3 regions of the Kitasatospora sp. NPDC094016 genome follow, and region 3 is predicted to be linked to each of the others. Evidence: predicted binding sites of a transcription regulator. Region 3 holds the regulator's gene; each other region holds the start of a gene.
The links. Region 3 encodes HrcA, which represses chaperone genes, less so after heat shock. Its sites were predicted from a motif close to TTNGCACTCNGNNNNNCNGAGTGCNAA; they were not measured.

Region 1 (6,318 bases), on a different contig from region 3:
CGTACCGGCCTCGCTGGCCAAGGGCCTGGAGTACGACTACGTGGTGCTGGACGAGCCGGCCGCGGTGATCGCGGGCGAGCCGGACGAGCGGACCGGCCTGCGGCGGCTGTACGTGGCGCTCACCCGTGCCGTCTCCGGCCTGACGGTGCTGCACGGCGAGCCGCTGCCCGCGCAGCTGCGCTGAGGAACCGAGCAGCGGGGGCCGGCCCCACCGGGACCGGCCCCCGCCCTCCGCGCGCGCTCAGGCGTCGATCCGGGCCCGCCACTCGGCGACCTTGGCCGCGTCCACCGGCGTCCGCCAGCCGTCGACCCGCACCGCGCCGCCGACGTGGAAGCCGTCGAAGCCCTCGGCCCGCAGCCCCTTCAGGTGTTCGGCCCGCAGGCCGCCGCCGATCAGGATCCGCTGCCCGTACCCGGGCTCGCCCGCGCGGGCCAGCTCCGCCAGCAGCACCTCGTACCCGGCGTCGACGCCGGCGGGCGCGCCCGAGGTGAGGAAGGTGTCCAGCCCGGGCAGCGCGCCGACGGCGGTCCGCAGGGCGGCCCGGTCGGTGCTGTGGTCGATCGCCCGGTGGAAGGTCCAGCGGCAGCCGGCCACCGCTTCGGCGACGGCGGCGGTGGCGGCCAGGTCGACGGCGCCGTCGGCGTGGAGGAAGCCGAAGACGAACTCGTCGGCGCCCTCGGCCCGCAACGCGGCGGCCCGGGCGGCCAGTTCGTCCAGGTCGCCGGGCGCGAAGCCGTCCCGGATCCGGAGCATGACGCGCAGCGGGATGTCGACGGCGGCCCGGATCCGGGCGAAGTCCTCGACGGACGGGGTGAGCCCGTCCGCGGCCATGTCGGTGACCAGTTCGAGCCGGTCGGCGCCGCCCGACTCGGCAGCCTGGGCGTCCTGGGGCGTCAGCGCGATGACTTCGAAAATTGGTCTAGACATATCAGTAGGTTGCCACATCCGGCCGGGCCCGGCGAGCACTTCGCCCCACCCCCCGGGTCACGCCAGGCTGCGGCCCTTCCCGGAGTCCCCGCCGAGCCATCCGCCGAACCGCCCGCCGGGCCCGTCGCCGGCCCCGATCCGGCGCATCGCCACCGCGGCCGCCACCAGGAGCAGCAGCACCGGCGCCGCCATCGGCAGCACGTGCCAGAACCCGCGGCCCTCGCGCCAGATGTTGAACAGGCCCGCGAACATCGTCAGCGACAGCACCGCGACCCCGACGGCGGCCGGCAGCACCCGGCCGCGCAGCGCGGTGAAGGTCAGCAGCAGCGGCCCGATCAGCAGCAGCGCGAACCACTGCATGTCCAGCGGGAAGGTGGAGTCGCCCCAGTGCTGGAGCGCCACCAGCAGCCCGCCCCCGAGGACCGAGGCCAGCGCCAGCCCGCCGGAACGCCAGGAGGCCCTGGGCAGCAACTCCGTCGGCGCCGCGGCCAGCACCAGCGCCCCCAGCACGAACGGCATGGTGGCCACGCTGCTGTCCCCCACCCCCCAGAGGTCGAACTCCGGCGGCAGCACGACGGCCTGCGCCAGCACGAACAGCGCGGAGACGGCCTGGACCAGCGAGATGGCCCGCACCGCCGTCCAGCGCCCCATCACGACGGCTGCCGCGAGCAGCAGCGCGATCACCGGCGGCGCGATGGTCAGCGCGTACGTGCTGTACGAGGTGTCCCAGGTCAGCCGGTGGGCGGCCCGCTCCGCGTCGCTCACCCACGGCACCAGCGCCGCACCGGCCAGCGCCCCGGCGACCATCGGTGCGGCCAGCGCGAGCACCCGCCCGGCCAGCGAGGAGCCGGTCAGCCCGAGCCGCACCCGCAGCCCGTACGCGGCCAGGTCGAACGCCTCGCGGGCGACGGCCGAGCGGCCCGCCTCCGCCGTGGTGTCGGCGAACACCGCGGCCAGTTCCTCGCCGCGCTCCCGGCGGTAGCGCGGCGGGTAGAACTGCAGCGCCGCCCGCAGCACGGTCGACGGCGTCCCGATCGTCGGCGTGGTCATCGTCATGCGAAGAACCCCCTCATCGTCGACTTCCCCTCCGGCTCCGGCTTGCCCTGCAGCGCCGACAGGACGTTCGCGAGACGGCGCTCCGCCTCGGTGGCGACGGCCCGCAGCCGCTCCGCCTCGGAGGCCAGCGCCTCCCGGCCGACGCTGGTCAGCGCGTAGCTGCGCCGCGCCCGCCCGTCCACGACCTCCTCCGCGGCGACCTCGATCAGCCCCTGCTGGAGCAGCCGGTCGAGGGCGCCGTACAGGGTGCCGGTGCGCATCTTGACCCGGCCCTCGGAGATGGCGGCGATCTCCTGGATGAGGGCGTAGCCGTGTCTCGGGGCGTCCGCCAGGGCGGTGAGCAGCAGCAGCGTCGGCTCCTGCATCGAGCGTTCAGTCATACGACTACATATATCGTCAACCTACCTATAGGTCCAGTACCCCCGCCGCCCGGTCCACGGCGCGGACCACGAGCGGGCCGGGCGCGGACCGGGTGCGAGCCGGGAGCGGACAGGCGCGGGCCAGGAGCCGCCTAGGAGAGCTCCCCCACCGGCGCGACCACCGCGCCCTGCTTGCCGCACACCCAGTGCGGCTCCGGCCCCAGCTCCGGCTCCACCCCGAGCGCGTGCGGGTCCCCGTCGGCGGCGCAGGCGGTGCACAGCGGCCAGCGCCCGTACGCCTCCAGCAGCGCGTCCTGGACGTCCTGGGCGACCAGCCCGAGCACGTACTCGGTGCCGTCCGGCCACTGCTCCAGCCACCAGCGGCGGTGCGTCACGGCCTGCTCCACCAGGGAGACGACGGCGGCGTCCGCCACGTCCCGCGCGGTGAGGTCGGCCAGGATCAGCGCCCGCGCGTTGTGCAGCGCGGTCTCGATGTCGTCGGAAGCCATCTGTCCATTCTCCGGTAGAACGCCGCGTGGGCGGCCCCCCGAAGGGGACCGCCCACACGATCAGGAACCAGCCGATCCGATCGGTGCGATCAGGATCAGAAGTCCATGTCACCGCCCGGCATGCCGCCGCCGGCGGCCGCAGCGGCCTTCTCCGGCTTGTCGGCGATGACGGCCTCGGTGGTGAGGAACAGCGCCGCGATGGAGGCGGCGTTCTGCAGCGCGGAACGGGTCACCTTGGCCGGGTCGATGATGCCCTCGGCGATCAGGTCGACGTAGGTGTTGGTGGCCGCGTTCAGGCCGTGACCGGCGGGAAGGTTGCGCACCTTCTCCACCACGACGCCACCCTCCAGGCCGGCGTTGGTCGCGATCTGCTTGATCGGGGCCTCCAGCGCGACCTTGACGATGTTGGCACCGGTGGCCTCGTCGCCCTCCAGCTCCAGCTTGTCGAAGGCGACACCGGCCTGCAGCAGCGCGACGCCACCACCGGCGACGATGCCCTCCTCGACGGCGGCCTTCGCGTTGCGGACGGCGTCCTCGATGCGGTGCTTGCGCTCCTTGAGCTCCACCTCGGTGGCCGCGCCGGCCTTGATGACGGCCACGCCGCCGGCCAGCTTGGCGAGGCGCTCCTGGAGCTTCTCGCGGTCGTAGTCCGAGTCGCTGTTCTCGATCTCGGCGCGGATCTGGTTCACGCGGCCGGCGACCTGCTCGCTGTCACCGCCACCGTCGACGATGGTGGTCTCGTCCTTGGTGATGACCACCTTGCGGGCGGTGCCCAGCAGGTCGATGCCGGCGTTCTCCAGCTTGAGGCCGACCTCCTCGGAGATCACGGTGCCACCGGTGAGGATGGCGATGTCGCCGAGCATGGCCTTGCGGCGGTCGCCGAAGCCCGGGGCCTTGACGGCGACGGACTTGAAGGTGCCGCGGATCTTGTTCACGACCAGGGTCGACAGGGCCTCGCCCTCGACGTCCTCGGCGATGATGACGAGCGGCTTGCCGCTCTGCATGACCTTCTCCAGCAGCGGCAGCAGGTCCTTGACCGAGCCGATCTTGGAGTTGGCGATGAGGATGTACGGGTCCTCGAACGTCGCCTCCATGCGCTCCAGGTCGGTCGCGAAGTAGGCGGAGATGTAGCCCTTGTCGAAGCGCATGCCCTCGGTGAGCTCGAGCTCCAGACCGAAGGTGTTGCTCTCCTCGACGGTGATGACGCCTTCCTTGCCGACCTTGTCCATGGCCTCGGCGATGAGCTCGCCGATCTGGGTGTCGGCGGCCGAGATGGAGGCGGTGGAGGCGATCTGCTCCTTGGTCTCCACGTCCTTGGCCTGGGCCAGCAGCTGGTCGGAGACGGCGGCGACGGCCTTCTCGATGCCGCGCTTCAGGGCCATCGGGTTGGCGCCGGCGGCGACGTTGCGCAGACCCTCGCGCACCAGGGCCTGGGCGAGCACGGTGGCGGTGGTGGTGCCGTCACCCGCGACGTCGTCGGTCTTCTTGGCGACCTCCTTGACGAGCTCCGCGCCGATCTTCTCGTAGGGGTCCTCGAGCTCGATCTCCTTGGCGATGGAGACACCGTCGTTGGTGATCGTGGGGGCGCCCCACTTCTTCTCCAGCACGACGTTGCGACCCTTGGGGCCGAGCGTGACCTTCACTGCGTCGGCGAGCTGGTTCATGCCACGCTCAAGGCCGCGGCGAGCTTCCTCATCAAAGGCGATGATCTTGGCCATCAGAAGTGGTCCTCCGGGACACGGTCGACTGCTCGGACCAAGGGGTGCCCGCGACGGACGGCCCTGGTGTGCGGGGGTCCTTTCCCCTACCGCTCCCGGGGGCCTCACCGACCCGGTCCGCTGTCACTCTCACGCTGTGAGTGCTAACGCCAATGATTAGCACTCCGGGTGGTCGAGTGCAAGCCCAATCGCGATCCCGCGAGCCGCCCGGGGCGCTCCCGCCGACCCGCGCAACTCCCCGCCGGGGAACGCCGACGGGCCCGCACGACGCGTGTCGTACGGGCCCGCCGAGAAGCGAGTGGTCACCAGCCGTGGGCCGCGCCGAGCTCCTGGGGTCGGAAGGGGGTCACACCGCGGCGCGGACCATGTCCGCCTGCGGGCCCTTCTGTCCCTGGGAGATCTCGAACTCGACCCGCTGGCCCTCCTCGAGGGTGCGGTAGCCGTCCATCTGGATCGCGCTGTAGTGGACGAAGACGTCCGCACCACCGTCGACCGCGATGAAGCCGTAGCCCTTCTCCGCGTTGAACCACTTGACGGTGCCCTGAGCCATTCCGAACTCCCCTAGTGCTGTGCTGGCCCTTCACGCGCCCGCAGGTCGCGGGCCCGGGTCTGGTTTGAAGGCCGGCCCGGGGAACCCCCCCTGGGCGCAGCCGTGCACGCCGCAGTCCTCCGCCGGGGGTGCCTGACGGCGCCCTGTGAGCGGGTGATTACGTCGACCGCGGCTGAATGTATCCGGATCGACGCCCTCTGCAACAGGGTCAGCTGCGGGGAATTCCGGCACCGCGCCAAGGGGCAGGACGGGCCAAAGCGGGAGGAATTCGGCATTTCACGCCGGACATAGCGGACGGATTACTACAAATCCCCGCGGGAATTCTGACATCTGCCTGACATGTTTCACGGCCCAGGCACCCGACCGGTCTCAGCGGCCGGACGACCGTCCGGCGATTCGCGGGTGATTCGCGGGTGAGGATGAGGGGAAGCCCTGTTCCCAACCGAGCCACACTCTACTCCGACTTGACCCCGCCATATTCCCGCCGAAATGCGGCCGGCCGCCCGTACGTACGGAGAACGGAATTCCGTACGCGCGGACGGCCGGTCGGACGAACGGCTCGGGCGGGGTGCCCGGATCGGGGCGCGGCTCAGCAGCCGCCGGCCACCGCCGGGATGATCGAGACGCTGGCGCCGTCCGCGATCCCGGTCGCCAGGCCCTCGGCGAAGCGCACGTCGTCGTCGTTCACGTAGACGTTGACGAAGCGGCGCAGCTTGCCGGCGTCGTCCAGGATGCGGGCGGAGATCCCCGCGTGGTTCTTCTCCAGGTCGGCGATGACCTCGCCCAGGGTGGCGCCCTCGGCGGCCACCTCGGCGGCGCCGCCGGTGTAGGTGCGCAGGATGGTGGGGATACGGACGTTGGCGCTCATGGTTCTCCTAGCGGACAGGGCCTGGCGGGGTGGGGGGTGTTCAGGCGGACGCGAGGCCGGCGTCGTGGAAGGACGCCAGGGTCGGGCGGATCACGGCGGTCATCCCGGACCCGGCGACGGCGTCCAGGGTCTTCAGGCCGTCGCCGGTGTTGATCGCGACGGTCTCCTTGGCCGGGTCCAACCGGCCGGTCTCCACCAGCTTCTTCAGCACGCCGACGGTCACCCCGCCCGCGGTCTCGGCGAAGACGCCCTCGGTCCGGGCCAGCAGCCGGATCGCGTCCACCACCTCGGCGTCGGTGACGTCCTCGACCGCGCCGCCGGTGCGCCGGG
Region 2 (6,318 bases), on a different contig from region 3:
CGGGCGGCGCGCAGGACGGCCGGGTCGAGGTCGACGACCACCAGTTCGCGCCGGTCCTCGCCCGCCTCGGCGAGCAGTCGGCCGTCCGGGGCCCACACCGCGCTGCCACCGCAGGTGTGCCAACCGCCGGTGTGGCCGATGTGGTTGGCGAGCACCGTGTAGAGGGTGTTGTCGAGCGCGCGGGCGGGGAACCAGGTGCGGGACTCGTGGTGGCCGTGGCCGACGCTGAACAGCGCGCCGACCAGGTAGGCGTGGCAGCCGTCGAGCGCGGCGGCGCGGGCGTGCTCGGGGAAGCCCGAGTCGTAGCAGACGCCGAGGCCGAGCCGCCAGCCGTCCAGCTCCAGGGTGCAACCGGCCGCCCCGGGGCGGTAGTAGTCGCGTTCGGTCCTGAACAGGTGCTGCTTGTCGTAGCGGGTGACGAGGCCGCCGTCCGGGCCGAGGACGAAGGCGGAGACCCGCAGTTCGTCACCCACCTGCGCGGCGGCGCCGACGATCGCGGCGGTGCCGGTCTCGCGGCAGGCCTCGGTGATCGGCGCGAGGCGCGGATCACCGTGCTGGACGGCGCACTTGAGCGGGTCGGCGCGGATCAGCTCGGGTTCGTAGCCGGAGAGGAACTTCTCGGCGAACAGCACCAGGCGGGCACCGGCCGCGGCGGCCTCGCGGATCAACTCGGCGGCCTGGGCGGCGTTGGCGGGGATGTCACCGGCCACGGCCCGGGCCTGGACGGTGGCGATCCGCAGCGGGCGCTCGGGGTGACGGACGGCGGCGGCGGGGACCGGGTCGGGAGACATGGCCGTCACGCTAGCGGACGGCTTCGGGCGGCCCCGGACGGTCCTTGGCGGCCCCGGACGGCCGCACGCGGATGCCGGCGGTCTCCGTGGACGGCCTCAGTGGACGGCCTCGTCCGGGTGGTCGGTGGCGGCGTCGCCCGGCGAGTCGGTGCCGCGCGACGACCGGACCGACGGCACGGTGATCCGCTGGACCCTCGGCCGGGTACGCCAGTTGACCCGCCGTACGTCGCGGGCGAGCGCGCCCGGTCGCCAGAGTTCGACGACGGCGGTCACGGCGCCCAGCACGAACCCGGCGGCCAGCCAGCCGGCGACCACGTCGCTCGGCCAGTGCACCCCGAGGGCGATCCTGGTCCAGCCGATGGTCAGCACCGTCGCCGCCGCCACCGCGCAGGCCGCGATCCGCCCGCGTCGACGGACCCGGTACCAGACCAGGCCGACCAGCACCGCGCAGGTGATCGCCGAGGCCATGGCGTGCCCGGAGGGGAAGGCCGGGCCGCCGGCGTGCGAGACCGGGTCGGCGAAGGAGGGCCGTTGGCGACCGACGGCCAGCTTCAGCGCCCACTGGCCGCCCCAGCCGACCAGGGTCTGGGCGGCCACCCAGCCGGCCAGGACGCGGGCGCCGATCAGCCACAGCCAGACGGCCGCGATGCCGAGCAGGGTGCGCATCGTGACGGTGCCGCCGATGTCGGAGAGCGTCTGCACCGAGGCGGTCCAGATCCGGTGCCGCCGGGCGAAGGTGTGCAGTTCGCCGATCCAGCTCTGGTCGAGCTGTTCCAGTGGATGCCAGTGCCGGGTCACCAGGGCGGCCAGGAGGCCGAACAGCGCGGCACAGACCACCGCGAGCGCCGAATCCCGCAAGAGGCGGCGGTGACGCGCAGTGACGGCGTTCGAGCTGTTGGTCAGGTGCATGGCTGACACCTTCCCAGTGTCCCGGGGCGATCAGGGCCGCGGGTGATAGCGATTCGGCATCGTTTGTGGGGAGAACCTGCGTGCGCCGGGGGGTGGACGCCGGTGGAAGCCGGGGGCGCACGGGAACGCGCGTGCCCGTTCGCGGGTTTCACCCAGTAGAGCGACCGGCGGGGCGACCGGCGCGTGCGCGGGGCGTGACGGAAGTGTTCGGAACCGGTCGCGAATACGGTACCGAAGGTGCTCGACCGGTCACCCGGTGTCCATAACCGGGGTGAAAACCGGCAGGATACTGCATCGCGGGGAAGAATCTGAGTGACTTGGGAATGTTGTCCGGATTCTGTTCGTTGGATCGTTACGTGTGAGCCCCGCGGGGCCCGCACTTCTTGCCCTCTCGGGGGGCAGGCAGGCAGACCTCGGCAATTCCAGCAAAGGGAGCAAGCATGGCCACCCGTGCCGTCGTTCGCGACAGGGCCGACCGGACTCGCGCGGCCCGCCCGACCAACCTTGAGGCCGACCGCGACCTGGTCGGTATGTACCTCGACGAGATCGCCAGGACACCCCTGCTCGATGCCGCCGAGGAGGTCGAGCTCTCCCTGCGGATCGAGGCCGGCGTGTACGCCCAGCACCTGCTGGAGGAGGGCGTGTTCCCCGACGGCGTGAAGCGCGAGGAACTGGAGGCGATAGCCGAGGACGCCGAGCGCGCCAAGGACGTCTTCATCCGCTCCAACCTCCGGCTCGTGGTGGCGGTCGCCCGCCGGTACCCGCGCAGCGGCCTTCCCCTGCTGGACCTCATCCAGGAGGGCAACGCCGGCCTGGTGCGCGCCGTCGAGAAGTTCGACTACGCCAAGGGCTTCAAGTTCTCCACCTACGCCACCTGGTGGATCCGGCAGGCGATCACCCGGTCGATCGCCGACCAGTCCCGCACCATCCGGCTGCCCGTGCACCTGGTCGAGGAGCTGGGGCGGATCCGGCGGGTGCAGCGGGAGAAGTCCAAGGAACTGGGCCGCGAGGCCGAGCCGGCCGAGATCGCGGCCGAGCTGGACACCACCGAGGCCCGGATCAAGGACGTGCTGGACTGGGCCCGCGACCCGGTCAGCCTCAACATGGCGGTCGACGACGAGGGCGAGACCCAGTTCGGCGACCTGGTCGAGGACACCGGGGCGACGTCCCCCGAGGACGCCGTGATGGTCATGCTCCGCCGCGAGGAGCTGGACGGCCTGATCGGGCGGCTGGACGACCGCACGGCCTCGATCATCCGCTCCCGCTACGGGATGGAGGACGGCCGCGAGCGCACCCTCACCGAGGTGGGCAAGCAGCACGGCCTCACCCGCGAGCGGATCCGCCAGATCGAGAAGCACGCGCTGGCCGAGCTGAAGAAGATCGCCGACCACGCGGGCTTCGAGGCCGCCTGAGAACCCGAGCCAACTGCCTGCGGCTCCATCCCGCCCCGGGCCCTGGTGCGGAGCACTCCGCACCAGGGCCCGGGGTGTGCCACGGGGCTCTTAGGCTGGAGGGACAGGGCGATCGGACGGCAGTCGACGGGAAGCGGAGAAGCGGAAGTGAGCAGGGTGAGCGAGCAGGGGCCGGCGCGGGAGCCGGAGCAGGGGCAGGGGCAGGGGCAGGGACAGGGACAGGGTGAGCCGCAGGGGCGGGGGGAGCGGCCGGCGGTGCCGAAGGCCCGGCTGGTCTTCCGGGACCCGCTGGACCAGCAGTCCCCGGACGACACCGACACCGGCTGGGGTGAGCGCCCCGGGGCGGGGGAGAGCGGTGGGCGGGGGCTGGACTGGTACCTGAGCCAGCGCCCGCCGCACCACGGGGACTGAGGAGCGGTGCTCAGCGCTGCGGGGTGACCAGCGCGTCGCGGATCTCAGTGAGCAGTTGGACCTCCTTGGCCTCGGCCTCCGCCATCGTCTCGGCGGTGCTCTTCCGCCTGGCGGCCAGCCTGTTCATGGGCACGATCAGGACGAAGTAGACGACGGCCGCCGTGATCAGGAACTGCAGCAGGGCGCTGAGCACCGATCCCCACAGGATGAGGATCCCGGACGTGACCTCGCCGGCGGCGTTCAGCTCGCAGGGGCCCTTGAGGCAGGAGCTGTAGGACGCCAGGTCCTTCGTTCCGAAGACGCCGACGATCGGATTGATGACGCCCTTGACGAAGGCGTTGACGATGTTGGTGAAGGCCGCGCCGATGACGACGGCGACGGCGAGTTCGACGACGTTTCCACGCAGCAGGAATTCCTTGAAGCCTTTCATGCCGCCGTGAACGACGAAGTCGTTGCCCGGTTACGGGTGATCTTCCGCTGGTCCGGATTGACAACCCGTCCGGCCCACCGGGCCGCCCGGCGGCGACGGCAGCCCGGCCCGCGCGGGCCCGACCGCGAGCGCCGCGGCCACCGCGAGCAGCACCAGCGCGGGCACCCCGGCCCGGCGCCGTACGACGTGCCGCCAGCGGTGCCACCCGCTGGCCCCGCGCCGGATCGGCGGGAAGCGCGGCACCTCCCGCCGGGGCGGTACGGCGGGTGCGGGCAGCGGTACGCAGAGGCTCATGGTCGTCATGGTCACCACCGAGGTCGTGGAGGGGCCGCTCCTGTGCGGGCCGGTCGTTCTCCGGCGACCCCCACGATGTGCGCCGCGCGCCGCCCCGGAAAGCCCTTATCCGCAGCCTGTGGACAACTCGGGCCCTGTGGATGAATTCGTACACCCGCACGAGTGTGTCCGGCCCGCCCGGGATGACGAACCGGGATGACGAACCGGGATGACGAACCGGGGCGACGAGCGGTGAGAGCGAACCGGGACGACGAAGGCCCGCCGCCCCGCGAAGAACGCGGGATGGCGGGCCTTGTCGATGCGCTGGGCGTCCGGCGCCGAGGTCAGCTCGCGGCCGGAGCCGGGCTGGAGGAGCTGGAAGAGCTCGAAGAACCGGAGGACGAGGACGTCGACGACGTCGAGGACGACGCCGGGGTCGAGCCGGACGACGACGCCGAGGAGCTGCCGGAGGAGCCTGCGCCCACCGTGCTGCTGGAGGACGAGCGGCTGTCGGTGCGGTAGAAGCCCGAGCCCTTGAACACGACGCCCACGGCCGAGAAGACCTTGCGGAGCCGTCCCTGGCAGTCGGGGCACGTGGTCAGCGCCTCGTCGGTGAACTTCTGCACCGCCTCCAGGCCGTTGCCGCACTCGGTGCACTGGTACTGGTACGTGGGCACTTGTCTTCCTCCTGGCACTCTCGCCTGATGAGTGCTAACGATGGTCAATGATGCGGCATTCCGCTGAATCAGTCCAGCGACTCCGATGTGAGATGAGCCGTGGCCGAGCCGCGCCCGCTCCTCCACCACGGCTCCGCGCCGCCTCCTTCGCGCGCCGCCCACGGCTCCGCGCGGTGCGCCGCCGCGTGCCCGCTCAGCCCTTGGTCGCGCCCACCAGCCGCGTCGTGGCGCCGCGCTCCGGTGCGGCCGCGACCACCTGGCCCGGCCCGCCCGGTGCGGTCAGCAGGTGCCGCAGCGACACCAGCGCGATCAGGCCCAGGCCGGCGCCGGCCACCGGCACCAGGAACCCGCTGGACGGCCCGTGGCCGTCGATCAGCTGCCCGGCGATCATCTGGCCGACCGCCAGGCCGAGGCCGATGGCGCCGGTCAGCCAGGTGAACGCCTCGGTCTTGGCGCCGTCCGCGACGAGCGTCTCGACCAGGGTGTAGCCGCTGATCAGGGTCGGCGCGATGGCCAGGCCGCAGACCAGTCCGGCGGCGGCGAGCGCGATCAGGTTGGGCATCGCCCACAGCGTCGAGCAGCCCAGCACCAGCAGGGCGTAGCTCATGATCATCCGCTGCTGCACGGACCGCCGCCAGGCGATCACGCCGTACAGCACGCCGGCCACCATCGAGCCGCCGGCGAAGATCCCGTAGACGGTGCCGGCGGCGCCGTGCTGCCCGACCGAGTCGGCGAAGGCGTTCACCGAGACCTGCATGCCGCCGAACACGGCGCCCACCCCGAGGAAGGCCCCGGCCAGCAGCCGGACCCCGGGCGAGGCGAGCGCGGAGGCGCGCCGCACGCCGGGCTGGGGCAGCGCCCGGGCGGGCGCGGTGCGCCGCTGGGCGGCGAAGGCCAGGCCGCCGACGAGGGTCAGCGTGGCCTCGGCGATCAGTCCGGCCGACGGGCTGACCGTGGTGGCGACGGCGGTGGCCAGGATCGGGCCGATCACGAAGGTGAACTCGTCCGTCACGGACTCGAAGGCGAACGCGGTGCCCACCTTGGCCGCGGACGAGGCGGACGCGCCGTCCGCGGTGAACTCGGCGATCCAGCGGGCCCGGACCATGGCGCCGATCTGCGGAACGCTCGCGCCGGCCGGGACGGCGGCCAGGAACAGGCTCCAGGCCGGTGCGTGGCCGAGCGCCAGCGCGATCAGCGCGCCGACCGAGGCGGCGTGCACCACGACGGTCGGGACGAGGACGGCGGTCTGGCCGTAGCGGTCGGCGAGCCGGCCGGTCTGCGGGCCGATCAGGGCCTGGGCGACGGCGGCGACGGCCGCGACGGTGCTCGCGGTGCCGTACGAGCCGTGGGTGTCCTTGACGAGCAGCAGGATGCCCATGCTGAGCATCGCGTACGGCAGCCGCGCGAGGAACGCC
Region 3 (6,318 bases):
TGTGCCGCCCGTCGGGGGCGAACCGGGGGTGCCGGACGGGCAGGTGATCGGCCGTCAGCCGCCAGGCCCGGCCACCGTCCAGCGGGGCCAGCCAGACGTCGTCCTCGGCGACGAAGGTGACCAGGTCGCCGTGCAGATGGGGGTGGCGCAGGTAGGCGCCCGCAGAGGTGCTCAGGGGTTCCGTCACGCGGTCAGCGTAGGCACGTGCGCGTACCGCGCGGGCCGGTTCGGGCAGACTCCGACCGCACGGGCGCGGGCTACGACCAGCGGCCGGTGCGCCCCAGCAGCAGGGCGCCGGCGGCCACCCCGGCGGTGGAGGTGCGCAGCACCGAGGGGCCCAGCCGGTACGGCCCGGCGCCCGCCTCGGCGAACGCGGCCAGCTCCTCCGGGGAGACCCCGCCCTCCGGGCCGACCACCAGCACCACGTCCCCGGCCGCGGGCAGCGCGGCCAGCGCCAGCGGCTCGGCGCCCTCCTCGTGCAGCACGGCGGCGAAGGCGGCCCCGGCCAGCAGCGGCGCCAGCTGCCGGGTGGTCGCCGGCTCGCGCACCTCGGGGAAGCGCAGCCGGCGGGACTGCTTGCCGGCCTCCCGGGCGGTGGCCCGCCACTTGGCGAGCGCCTTGGCGCCCCGCTCACCCTTCCACTGCGTGATGCAGCGCGAGGCGGCCCACGGGACGATCACGTCCACGCCGACCTCGGTCATGGTCTCCACCGCGAGCTCGCCGCGGTCGCCCTTGGGCAGCGCCTGGACGACGACGATCCGCGGCGCCGGCTCGGGCTCCCGGCGGACGGCGGCCACCGTGACATCGATCGCGTCCTTGCCGAGCACCGCGGCGACCGTCCCGTCCACCCCGAGGCCCAGCCCGTCGGCGAGGGTCACCGCCTCGCCGGCCGCCAGCCGCTTCACCGCGGCCGCGTGCCGCCCCTCCGGCCCGTCGAGGCGCACCACGGAACCGGGCGCGGCGGCGGCGATCCGCTCGGTCTCGACGACGAAGACGGGGGCGGTCATGCGGGGAACCTCCGGGGGGGGTGGGGCGGATCGGGAACGCGAAAGGGGCGCCGGGCGAACCCGGCACCCCCGCGCGGACGGCCAGGGCCTAGGGCCTAGCGGCCGTTGAACGCGTCCTTGAGGCGCGAGAACAGGCCCTGCTGGCCCGGCGCGAACTGGCCGGACGGCCGCTCCTCGCCGCGCAGCACCGCGAGCCGGCGCAGCAGCTCCTCCTGCTCGGGGTCGAGCTTGGTGGGCGTCTGCACCTCGACATGCACTATCAGGTCGCCCCGGCCGCCGCCGCGCAGGTGCGTGATGCCGCGGCCGTGCAGCGGGATCGACTGGCCGGACTGGGTGCCGGGCCGGATGTCGACCTCCTCCAGCCCGTCCAGGGTCTGCAGCGGCACCTGGGTGCCGAGGGACGCGGCCGTCATCGGGATGGTGACGGTGCAGTGCAGGTCGTCCCCGCGCCGCTGGAAGACGGTGTGGGTGGTCTCGGCGATCTCGACGTACAGGTCGCCGGCCGGGCCGCCGCCGGGGCCGACCTCGCCCTCGCCGGCCAGCTGGATCCGGGTGCCGTTGTCGACACCGGCCGGGATCTTGACGGTCAGGGTGCGCCGGGCGCGGACCCGGCCGTCGCCGGCGCACTCCGGGCACGGGGTCGGCACGACGGTGCCGAAGCCCTGGCACTGCGGGCAGGGCCGGGAGGTCATGACCTGGCCCAGGAACGACCGGGTGACCTGGGAGACCTCGCCCCTGCCGCGACACATGTCGCAGGTCTGCGCGGAGGTGCCGGGGGCCGCGCCCTCGCCGCTGCACGTGGTGCAGGTGACGGCGGTGTCGACCTGGAGTTCCTTGGTGGTGCCGAAGGCGGCCTCCTCCAGGGTGATCTCCAGCCGGATCATGGCGTCCTGGCCGCGCCGGGTGCGCGAGCGCGGGCCGCGCTGGCCGGCCGCGGCGCCGAAGAAGGCGTCCATGATGTCGGAGAAGCCGAATCCGGCCGCGCCCGCGCCGAAGCCGCCCGCGCCCCCGCCGCCCGGCGAGAGCGGGTCACCGCCGAGGTCGTAGACCTGGCGCTTCTGCGGGTCGGAGAGCACCTCGTAAGCGGCGTTGATCTCCTTGAACCGCTCCTGCGTCTTCGGGTCCGGGTTGACGTCCGGGTGCAGTTCGCGTGCCAGGCGCCGGAAGGCCTTCTTGATCTCGTCCTGCCCCGCATCCCGTCGGACGCCGAGTACCGCGTAGTAGTCCGTGGCCACCAAATGCTCCGCTTGTTCCGCCTGTAGTAGTGCTGCGACTGGACACCGCCGTCAGAGGTTCCGACGGCGGCCTGTGCTACGACTCGGCCAGGATCTGGCCCACGTACCGCGCCACCGCACGCACCGCCCCCATTGTGCCCGGATAGTCCATCCGGGTCGGACCGATCACACCCAGTTTGGCCACGCTCTCGTCGCCCGAACCGTAACCGACCGACACCACCGAGGTGGAATTCAGCCCCTCGTAGGCGATCTCCCGCCCGATCCGGACCGTCATCGCGGCGTCCGCCGTCTCACCCAGGAGGCGGAGCAGGACGACCTGCTCCTCCAGGGCTTCCAGCACCGGCTGGATGGTCAGGGGGAAGTCGTGCCCGAAGCGGGTCAGGTTGGCCGTGCCGGCCAGCATGATCCGCTCCTCGTTCTGCTCGGCGAGCGCTTCGAACAGCGTCGCCAGGACCGTGCTGACGGTCGGGCGGTCCGGCGGCTCGAAACCCGCCGGGAGCTCCTCCAGGAACCCCGGCACGTCCGGCAGCCGCTGGCCGACGGCCCGCGCGTTGATCCGGGCCCGCAGGTCCGCCAGGACCGTCTCGCCGACCGGGCCCGGGCAGTCGACCATCCGCTGCTCGACCCGGCCGGTGTTGGTGATCAGGACCAGCATCACCTTGGTCGGGGCCAGCGCCACCAGCTCGATGTGCCGGACGGTGGACCGCGACAGCGAGGGGTACTGCACCACCGCGACCTGCCGGGTGAGCTGGGCGAGCAGCCGCACCGTCCGCATGACCACGTCGTCCAGGTCGACGGCGCCGTCCAGGAAGTGCCGGATCGCCCGGCGCTCGGGGGCGCTCATCGGCTTGACCTCGGCGAGCTTGTCGACGAACAGGCGGTACCCCTTGTCGGTGGGGATGCGCCCGGCGCTGGTGTGCGGCTGGTGGATGTAGCCCTCCTCCTCCAGCGCCGCCATGTCGTTGCGCACGGTCGCCGGGGAGACTCCGAGGTTGTGCCGCTCCACCAGGGCCTTGGAGCCGACCGGCTCCTCGGTGCCCACGTAGTCCTGGACGATCGCGCGGAGCACGGCGAGCTTGCGGTCGTCCAGCTGGCGAACCTCACCGGCCATGGGGCACACACCTCCGTCTTCGCACGTTGTCCGTTCGTGTCACGCATGCTGCTGCCCGCTCCGGGAGGATCCCGGCTCCGGCACCCGCTTTGGCACTCTGAACCTGTGAGTGCCAAAACCGTACCTGCCAGTGTAAGGCCCGGGCCCAACGGCAGGAACGGCCCGGCCGGAGTGATCCTGCCCGCAGTTCCCGGCGCGGGGGTGGTGCCGCGGGGCCGTCCGGGTGGCAGCATCGAAGACGACGGCGAATGGAGGAGCAAGCGATGTCGAGCTCGGGCCAGCACACCCGTTTCGCGCCCGACCGCGGCCTGACCGGCCGCATGGTCGTGACCATGTTCGTGATCGGGCTGCTGTACGTCGGTTTCACCGGTCTGCTGATCGTGCTGCTGCGCGGCGCCTGGCCACTGATCGTCCTGATCTCCGGCGGGCTGTTCGTGGCCCAGTTCTGGTTCAGCGACAAGATCACCGAACGGGCGATGGGCGCCCACCAGGTGACCCCTGAGCAGTACCCGCAACTGCACGGCACCATCGACCGGCTCTGCGCGCTGGCCGACATGCCCAAACCCCGGGTGGCGGTCGCCGACAACGACATGCCGAACGCCTTCGCCACCGGCCGCAACCCGCAGAACGCCGTGGTGTGCGTCACCACCGGCCTGCTGCGCCGACTGGAACCCGAGGAACTGGAGGGCGTCCTCGCCCACGAGCTGTCCCACGTCGCCCACCGGGACGTCGCGGTGATGACCATCGCCGGCTTCCTCGGCGTCCTCGCCGGGGCCATGACCCGGATCGCCATGTACGGCGGGTTCATGGGCGGCAACCGCAACAACAACGACCAGAACGCGGCCATCGTCGCCCTGGTCATCCCGCTGGTGTCGATGCTCGTCTACGCCATCAGCTTCCTGCTCACCCGGCTCCTGTCCCGCTACCGGGAACTCGCCGCCGACCGCGCCGCCGCCCAGCTCACCGGCCGGCCCAGCGCCCTCGCCTCCGCGCTCACCAAGGTCACCGGCCAGATCGCCGCCATCCCCAGCAAGGACCTGCGCCAGGCGCAGCCCTACAACGCCTTCTACTTCGCCCCCGCGCTGAGCGCCCGGGAGACCGCCTCGCAGCTGTTCTCCACCCACCCGACGCTGGAGAAGCGGCTCGCGGAGCTGGCGAAGATCTCCGAGCAGCTCGGCCGCTGAGGCCCCGGCCCCAGCCGCCCTCCTGCGGCCCTCCCGACTCCTCCCGACTCCCTCCTCCGAAAGGACCGCCGTGGGAATCCTGGACACCCTGTTCGGGCGCACCAAGCCCGTCAAGCCCGACCTCGACCAGCTGTTCGGCGTCCCGTCCGCCGCCCTCACCCTGGAGGCCGCGGCCGGGTTCACCCCCACCGGGCTCGGCTCGGTCTGCTTCGCCGCCGTCGAGGGCGCGGCCTTCGGCCAGGTCGAACAGCAGGTGCGGGCGCTGCTCGACGCCGACACCGAGCGCGGCGGCGTCCCGGTGGAGGCCTCCAAGGACGGCTACGGCTACTCCTGGCTGCTCGCCCGGCACACCCCCGAGGAACTGCCGGACCTGGTCAACGACCTGCACGCGGTCAACAGCGAGCTGGAGGCGAACGGCTTCGGACCGCAGCTGCTCTGCTCGCTGGTCGGCTTCCGCAACCCGGACGGGCAGTCGCTGGCCCTGGTCTACCTCTACAAGCGCGGCACCTTCTACCCCTTCGCCCCGATGCCCGGCGGCGGGGAGCGGCGCAACAGCCCGCTGGAGCTCCAGGTCAACGCGATGCTCGGGAACGACCTCCGGCTGGAGAAGGACCTCAGCCGCTGGTTCCCGGTCTGGGGCGCGCCGGGCCTCTGACGGTCCGTCCGTATAGTCGCTTTCATGCGCAGCCGCCAGTACGGACCCGACCTGACCCCGCCGTGGAAGAAGCAGCAGCCCGCCCCGGAGGTGACCGCCGAACGGGGCCTGGTGGTGGAGGAGGCCGCCACCGGCTTCTGCGGCGCGGTGGTGCGCTGCGAGAAGACCGCCGAGGGCTTCACCGTCACCCTGGAGGACCGCTTCGGCAAGCTCCGGGTGTTCCCGCTGGTGCCGCGCGGCTTCCTGCTGGAGGGCCGGACGGTCACCCTGGTGCGCCCGGCCGGCCCCGCCCCCTCCCGTACGCCGGGCCGCACCGCCTCCGGCTCGGTCGCCGTCCCCGGCGCCCGGGCCCGGGTCGCCCGCGAGTCGCGGATCTACGTCGAGGGCCGGCACGACGCCGAACTGGTCGAGCGGGTCTGGGGCGACGACCTGCGGATCGAGGGCGTGGTCGTCGAGTACCTGGAGGGCGTGGACGACCTGCCCGCGATCGTCGCCGACTTCGCCCCCGGCCCGGGCCGGCGCCTCGGCGTCCTGGTCGACCACCTGCTCCCCGGCACCAAGGAGCACCGCATCGCCGCCCAGGTCACCGGCGACGCCGTCCTGGTCGTCGGCCACCCCTACATCGACATCTGGCAGGCCGTGAAGCCTGCCTCCGTCGGCATCGCCGGCTGGCCCGCCGTCCCGCGCGGCGAGGAGTGGAAGGAGGGCGTCTGCCGCCGCCTCGGCTGGCCGGTGAACACCCCCGCCGCCTGGAAGCGGATCCTCTCCACGGTGGACAGCTACAAGGACCTGGAGCCGGAACTGCTGGGCAAGGTCGAGGAGTTGATCGACTTCGTGACGGTTCCGGAGTGAGGCCGATCAGACGTACTGCTGAAAGTCCGTGGTGTCCAGATCGATCTCGAGCAGGCCGACGGGGACGGGCTCGCCGAACTTGCTGGTCCGCTCGGACATGTACCTCGGGAGGCCGGACCCGGGATCCCTGCCCAACTCGGTCAACAGCACGCAGACCCCCTTGATCGGGTCCACGATCAGGTACGCGGGGACTGAGCCCTCGGCGTAGAGCTCCCGCTTGGTCCGGTAATCACGATCGACACTGGTCTTCGACACCACCTCGACCACCAGGGTG

Region 1: a site for HrcA is predicted at 4,727-4,753, ahead of groL (chaperonin GroEL). Genes of this name have one in related genera too.
Region 2: a site for HrcA is predicted at 4,915-4,941, ahead of ABT015_RS07510 (FmdB family zinc ribbon protein). Genes of this name have one in related genera too.

The regions. Positions count from the first base shown of each region.
Region 1 is NZ_JBEOUK010000005.1:8,329-14,646, reverse strand. It holds gene ABT015_RS06670 (HelD family protein) at 1-184, shown strand, start outside; gene ABT015_RS06665 (copper homeostasis protein CutC) at 242-928, opposite strand; gene ABT015_RS06660 (hypothetical protein) at 986-1,984, opposite strand; gene ABT015_RS06655 (PadR family transcriptional regulator) at 1,981-2,364, opposite strand; gene ABT015_RS06650 (DUF8819 family protein) at 2,496-2,852, opposite strand; gene groL (chaperonin GroEL) at 2,948-4,570, opposite strand; gene ABT015_RS06640 (cold-shock protein) at 4,917-5,120, opposite strand; gene ABT015_RS06635 (MoaD/ThiS family protein) at 5,710-5,988, opposite strand; gene thrC (threonine synthase) at 6,029-6,318, opposite strand, start outside.
Region 2 is NZ_JBEOUK010000005.1:189,389-195,706, forward strand. It holds gene ABT015_RS07485 (carbon-nitrogen hydrolase family protein) at 1-791, opposite strand, end outside; gene ABT015_RS07490 (phosphatase PAP2 family protein) at 888-1,700, opposite strand; gene ABT015_RS07495 (sigma-70 family RNA polymerase sigma factor) at 2,141-3,112, shown strand; gene ABT015_RS07500 (hypothetical protein) at 3,260-3,523, shown strand; gene mscL (large conductance mechanosensitive channel protein MscL) at 3,534-3,953, opposite strand; gene ABT015_RS07510 (FmdB family zinc ribbon protein) at 4,571-4,903, opposite strand; gene ABT015_RS07515 (MFS transporter) at 5,097-6,318, opposite strand, start outside.
Region 3 is NZ_JBEOUK010000007.1:166,409-172,726, forward strand. It holds gene ABT015_RS09985 (S41 family peptidase) at 1-187, opposite strand, end outside; gene ABT015_RS09990 (16S rRNA (uracil(1498)-N(3))-methyltransferase) at 258-1,007, opposite strand; gene dnaJ (molecular chaperone DnaJ) at 1,103-2,242, opposite strand; gene hrcA (heat-inducible transcriptional repressor HrcA) at 2,319-3,353, opposite strand; gene htpX (zinc metalloprotease HtpX) at 3,617-4,537, shown strand; gene pspAB (PspA-associated protein PspAB) at 4,608-5,192, shown strand; gene ABT015_RS10015 (DUF3097 domain-containing protein) at 5,217-6,044, shown strand; gene ABT015_RS10020 (Uma2 family endonuclease) at 6,051-6,318, opposite strand, start outside.